2 linked regions of the Desulfovibrio desulfuricans genome follow. Each later gene encodes a partner of the first gene's protein in a complex. Links are inferred from orthologs where the notes say so. Each region holds a gene or a part of one and is shown on either strand. Other genes may lie near its edges.

Region 1 (3,295 bases):
TGTTACAGCCAAGTAAACCACCGCTTCCAGCTGCCTTCACGCTTTTCGCGAACTTCCTGCGACTGCGCTTCACGGTAATTGTGATAAGCAGCGAGGCTCTTTTCCTTGGCATGATCGGCAACTTCAGGCACATCCTTGAAGTTTTTCATAATGTATTCATAACGATGCCAGGCCGGGCCGTACTTTTTCATGTGCCAGAACACGTCGGCAATATACAGTTCGTGTTCTGCCATGAGCTGACGGCACGTGCGCATGTGTTCTTCCGCGCTCTTGGAATAGGGAGAGTCGGGGAAGGTCTGGCGCAAGCGGTCAAAGTAGTCGTAAGCTTCCTTGAGTTCTGTGGTGGCCCTGTCGATGGAGCGGAACTGCTTCATGAGCGACATGCCTGTCTGGTACAGAACATAGGGAATAGCTTCGTGGCGAGGATGCAGCGACTCGAAATCCTTGTAGGTTTCGGCAGCAAGCTCATATTCCTCGTCAAGGAAGTAGGCATCTGCAAGCGACAGTTCCGCATCAACCGTGTACGGGCTGAAGGGATACGTATCGCGAAGTTTGTTGTACAGCTCCACGGCGCGCACGTAGTTTTTCTCACTCATGGCGTCGTTGGCGGCTTCAAAAACCTCCTGGGCGGTGTCTTCCGCCGGCGGCAGATAGATCATATCAATGATGCCGCAACCGGAAACCGCAAACATGCTTATGACAAGCAAAATGGAGCGAAGCAGTTTTTTATGCATGGAGCTGTTCCAAAAATACAAACGCCGCCTGCGCGGCAGTTGCGCCGTCACCGGCGGCAGTGATTACCTGACGACAAAGTTTGGAGCGAATATCACCGGCGGCAAAAACGCCCGGAATGCTGGTACGCATTTCCGTATCGGTGATAATGAAACCTTGTGCGTCACGTACGACCTCTGCGGGCAAAAAGCCGGTGGAGGGTTCATATCCCACGTAGACGAAAAGCCCGTCTACGGGCAAATGGCGTTCCTCTCCGGTCTTCAGTTCCTTAACCGTCAGACCTGTCAGCTCGTTTTCACCGTGCAAACGGCTCACAACGCTGCTGCGCAGGATCTCGATCTTGTCGCCATAGGCGTCAAGCTTATCCTGATAAATCTTGTGCCCGCGGAATTCATCGCGGCGATGGATAAGATAGAGCTTTCCCACAATCTTTGCAAGATAAAGCGACTCTTCCAACGCCGAATTACCACCGCCTACAACCGCCACGGTCTGATTGCGAAAGAAATTGCCGTCGCAGATGGCGCAATAGGAAACGCCATGGCCGCGCAGCCGATCTTCGCCCTCAAGCCCAAGCGGCTTGTGGTGCGCTCCGGAACAGACAATGACCGTCTTGCCGATGTAATCCACGCCGCCAGCGCGCACAGCAAAACGCCCAGCCGAACCGGTTACGGATTCAACAGAGGCAGCTTTCCGGTCAACATCAAGGCCGGTCAGGTGCGCTTCAAAAAGATCCGCCAGCTCGTAACCCTTGATGCCCTTGGGAAAACCGGGATAGTTTTCCATGGCCTCAGTTTGCAGAATCTGACCCCCCGCTGCCAGTTGCTCGGGCATAAGCACCGAGCAACCGGAGCGGGCCAGATACATTGCTGCCGTAATGCCAGCGGGGCCGCTGCCTATGACTACGGCATCATATTCTTTCATGCCAGAGCCTTTGTATCGATAAGGTCTTTCAGGGCAGCCTTGGTCACAGCACCTGTGATCTGCTCTACCGTTTCACCCTTTTTGAAAAGGACAAGAGTCGGGATAGCGCGGATGCCAAACTTGGTGGGCGTGGCCGGATTTTCGTCCACGTTCATTTTTACGACACGCACCTTGCCGTCATACTCAGTGGCCAGTTCGTCAATGATGGGGCCAACAGCGCGGCAAGGACCGCACCAGGGAGCCCAAAAATCGAGCAGAACCGGAAGATCGGACTTGAGCACAACGCTTTCAAAGGTGGCGTCAGTGACCTGTTCAGCCATAACTATCTCCTTACGTTGCTTTGTATCGCTCCACGGCCACTATTGGCCTGTGACGCGAACAGAAGCGCATTTAAAGTGTATGCTTCTGTATTGACTAAGAGTAGATACCAATGTGCTCTCTGTCAAGACAATCTCTTGTTTTGCAGGGTCTCTTGACACTTTCAGCACAAGCTGCACAACATGTCATCGGGTATGATTTTGCCGCGGGGTATGGTCTCCATACGCAGATCATGGCTGAAACCCCTTGCGCCCAAGAGCCAGCCAGCATGGGCAATCATTGCAGCATTATCGGTACACAACAGGGGGCCGGGAATATAAGCCTGGCCTCCCCTGCCTTGCATGAGCTGTTCAATTCGTTCACGCAGCAGTGAATTGCAGGCAACCCCACCCGCCATCAGCAGTGTTGTAACACCGGGGTTGCGGTCAAGCGCCCGAGCCATCTTGGCGCACAAGGTATCCACAACAGCCAGGTTGAATGAAGCGCAATAATCCTTGAGCGCTTGCGGCGCATGGGCAATGTCTGTAAGCGGACGAGGCCATTCCTGCCCCGCCAACTGATGCGCGGCAAGCCCGGTGGCGGCTGTTTTGAGGCCGCTGAAGCTGAAATCCAGATTGTCATTATCAAGATAAGGCCGGGGAAACATGGCTGGAGTGGCGTGCCCTGCCCTGGCCAGAGCATCCATAAGCTTGCCGCCAGGATAAGCCAGACCCAGAAATTTGCCAACCTTGTCAAACGCTTCACCAGCAGCGTCATCAAGGGTGCGCCCAAGGAGGCGGCAATCCCAGGGCGATTCAAGCCTGTAGATGTGCGTATGCCCGCCCGACACCAGCAGACCAAGGGCCGGAAAATGCAATTCCTGCTCCAGCCCTACTGCCAGAAGGTGCGCATGCAGATGGTTAACCCCAAGAAAGGGTTTGCCAAGACCAAGAGCCAAGCCTTTGGCAAAGGCAACGCCCACCAGCAGACTGCCAAGCAACCCTGGGCCACGCGCCGCTGCCACAAGATCAATATCAGAATTGGTCTTGCCGCTGCGCCGCATCAGTTCGTCAAACAGCGCGCCCACAAAGCGGTAATGCTCGCGCGATGCCAGTTCCGGCACCACACCGCCAAACAGGGCATGCACATCGGCTTGGCTTGCAAGCACGGCATCCACAAGACGCCCGTCTTCAACCAGCGCCAATGCGGTTTCGTCGCAAGAACTTTCAATTCCCAAACACAACATGCGGTTCGCCATTTACGGTCAGAGGCCGGTACAACAAGGCAGCCGCCGCAAACACGCGGGGGCTGCCGCAAAAACTATCTGCCCGCGTGACGGGCGTAG
Region 2 (3,040 bases), on another replicon or contig:
TCCCCTTCAGAACCTGCGAAAAAAGAGGCCAATTCTATTGCAGCAACCAGAAAAATGGCGCCAACTGAAAGTTATATTCATAATTTTATGGAGACTGTGCGCCAGTATTGGGCATTTTCATCACCACTGGATGAATCTATGGCTTGCACAATAGATGTGGATGTCTCGCCAGACGGAGAAATTGTAGCATACAAGCTTATAAAAAGCTCCGGAAACAAGTATTTTGATAACTCCGCCCTGAACGCCTTAGTGCGAACCCAGAGAAGCGGCGTACGGCTCCCGCCGCCAGAGCCTCTCCCCAAGGGTCTGACCATTATTTTCAACCTGCCTAAAAGCAGCAGGCGGTGAAGCAGCAGGGCAAAGAGCGCAGTGTTAAAACACCGAAAAGCAAAAAATACATCAAATTTGCCATTACTCAGGTAACACAAAGAAGGCCGCCTTTTGGGCGGCCTTCTTCAATTATGGGCATGTTTTTCAGCCAGATCAGTAGAAATTCCCGTGCAAGGCCGCTCAGGCCGCTTCCCGCCCGACAAAATACTTGCGGCGAATATACAGGGCCACATTCACTAGGGCGATCAGCACCGGCACTTCCACCAGGGGGCCGATAACCGCCACAAAGGCCTCGCCGGAATTGAGACCGAACACGGCAATGGCTACGGCAATGGCAAGCTCAAAGTTGTTGGACGCAGCGGTGAACGACAACGTTGCTGATTGCTCGTAGTTCGCCCCTGCCCGCCATGAGAGGTAAAATGAAAGCAGGAACATGATAAGAAAATACACCAAGAGAGGGATAGCAACCTTCACCACATCCATGGGCAACTGCACAATGTACTCGCCCTTGAGGGAGAACATCACAACAATGGTGAACAGCAGCGCCCGCAACGTCCATGGGCTGATACGGGGAATAAAAACATTCTCGTACCAGTCCAGCCCCTTGACCTTGAGGCCGTAAATGCGAGAAACAACGCCCCCGATAAAGGGGATGCCAAGGTAGATGAACACGCTTTCGGCAATCTGCCCCATGCTCACATCCACCACCGCCCCCGAAAGGCCAAGCCAGCCGGGCAGCACGGTGATGAACACATAGGCGTAGACGGAAAAAAACAGCACCTGAAATATGGCATTAAAGGCCACAAGCCCCGCGCAATATTCCCTGTCGCCACCGGCAAGGTCGTTCCACACAATGACCATGGCAATGCACCGGGCAAGGCCGATCAGTATGAGTCCCACCATGTAGCTGTTGTTGCCGGAAAGAAAGGCTATCGCCAGCAAGAACATAAGAATCGGGCCGATCACCCAGTTTTGCACCAGCGAAAGCAGCAAAACCTTTTTATCGCGAAACACCCGGCCAAGCTGCTCGTATTTCACTTTCGCCAGCGGCGGGTACATCATCAGGATAAGACCGATGGCAATGGGAATATTGGTGGTGCCCACCTGAAAAAAGTTGATGACGTTCTTTACACCCGGCGTAGCCCAGCCAAGCCCCACGCCCGCAAACATGGCGAGAAAAATCCACAGGGTCAGGAACCTGTCGAGAAATGAAAGTCGCTGCAAAGTTGACTGACTCATAATTTCTACCCCTTAGTGCGCGGCAATGCCGTCAAGAGTGCTCTGCAAGGTGCCTGCATCCATTGCTGGGTTGGCCTCCAGCTTCTGCGCCAGGGCTGTTACGCGCCTGCGCAGAACCTCCAGCGTTTCGGCAAAGGCAGCCCTGATTGTGGCCTCATCCCCCAGCACCTTGGCAGGGTCAGGCATACCCCAGTGGCTGCGCACTACAGACCCAAAATACACCGGGCAGGCTTCACCCGCCGCATCGGCGCACAGGGTTATGACCACCGAGGGTTTTTCCGGCAAATCATCCCATGATTTGCTTGCAAGGCCTTCGGTGGAAATTCCGGCCTCGGCCAGAGCCTCAAGAGCGCGGGGGTGCACATAGCCCGCAGGCTTGCTGCCCGCACTCCGCGCTGTAACCCCAACCGGGGCCATAGACCGGAAAAGAGCCTCGGCAATGATCGAACGGCAGGAATTGCCCGTGCACAAAAAAAGGATGTTCATAGTTGCCTCTGGTATGGGGTTCAAAGAAGAGGTTCAAAACACCGCCGTCAGCACTGGAGTTGCATTCATGCCGCCCCCTCATTTAGGGGCACCTTTTCCAGGGTCACTCAAGGCTGCCCTCTGGATCAGGGGCATTGTCCCCGCAACAGTCGGGCAGAAACACCGCATTTACGCCACTCTCACGGCGATACGCCCTGCACTGTTCGGGATGGGCAGAGCAGCACTCGGCGGTCAGATAGGATATTGTTTCAAGCATCAAGGGGATGTTTGCCCGGTAGCGCGTGTTGCGCCCCTCGCGCTCCATACTGGCAAGCCCGCTGTGGACAAGGGTTTTCAGATGAAAAGAAAGGTTGGTCTTGGGGATATCCGCCAGGCGTGAAAGCTCCCCCGCCACCAGACCGTCAGGGGCATGCTTGACAAGCAGGCGAAAAATGCAAAGGCGCGCCTCGGACGTAAGGGCTTCAAACACCTGGGTAGCTTTTTTTGTTTCCATTGGACAATCATTCAACACCAATTGAACAATGTCAAGCGTGCTGACAACGAAAACAACCATCGGCCTTAATACAAATTTTATACTCCCGGCCCAAGTTTAACACCCATTTTATGCGCTTTTTCATACCGTGTTCCCGTGGGCAAGGTTCAATCCCCACAGGAGGACGTTATGGAAAACATGATCGGGCAATGCCTGCTATACATCACACTGCTCGCCCTGCTGGCATGGCCGCTGGGCATTTACATGGGCAAGGTCATGGACGGCGAACCGTTCTGGCTGCAAAAGGTGCTGGCCCCATGCGAGCGCGGCCTGTACCGCGTCTTGGGCATCAACCCGGCGGAACAGATGGGCTGGAAGCGTTATCTTGGCTGCGTGCTTGCTTTCAGTGTCGTGAGCATTGCGGCACTTATGCTGCTGCTCATGGCGCAGGGCAGCCTGCCCCTGAATCCGCAGGGCATCGCGGGTACAAGCTGGGATCTGGCTCTGAACACG

Evidence for each region.
Region 2: the proteins of trxA (region 1) and NE637_RS12200 are in contact, whole or in part, in an NMR structure (PDB 2IPA), measured with the Bacillus subtilis proteins. The link is inferred for Desulfovibrio desulfuricans from one-to-one orthologs.

The regions. Positions count from the first base shown.
Region 1 is NZ_JANFYZ010000001.1:383,440-386,734, forward strand. The notes cover bases 312-3,288. They hold trxA (thioredoxin), read right to left. Parts: upstream 1,974-3,288; coding sequence 1,650-1,973; downstream 312-1,649. Other genes in these bases: NE637_RS01575 (outer membrane protein assembly factor BamD), read right to left, coding at 312-734; trxB (thioredoxin-disulfide reductase), read right to left, coding at 727-1,653; tsaD (tRNA (adenosine(37)-N6)-threonylcarbamoyltransferase complex transferase subunit TsaD), read right to left, coding at 2,135-3,196; fbp (class 1 fructose-bisphosphatase), read right to left, coding at 3,271-3,288. In the rest of the region: more of NE637_RS01575, read right to left, coding at 3-311; more of fbp, read right to left, coding at 3,289-3,295. UniProt on the Bacillus subtilis protein: Participates in various redox reactions through the reversible oxidation of its active center dithiol to a disulfide and catalyzes dithiol-disulfide exchange reactions.
Region 2 is NZ_JANFYZ010000011.1:48,221-51,260, forward strand. What follows is about bases 319-3,040. They hold NE637_RS12200 (arsenate reductase ArsC), read right to left. Parts: upstream 2,056-3,040; coding sequence 1,582-2,055; downstream 319-1,581. Other genes in these bases: NE637_RS12190 (energy transducer TonB), read left to right, coding at 319-348; arsB (ACR3 family arsenite efflux transporter), read right to left, coding at 511-1,569; NE637_RS12205 (ArsR/SmtB family transcription factor), read right to left, coding at 2,159-2,548; kdpA (potassium-transporting ATPase subunit KdpA), read left to right, coding at 2,717-3,040. Outside these bases: more of NE637_RS12190, read left to right, coding at 1-318. UniProt on the Bacillus subtilis protein: Catalyzes the reduction of arsenate [As(V)] to arsenite [As(III)]. In vitro, can dephosphorylate para-nitrophenyl phosphate (pNPP).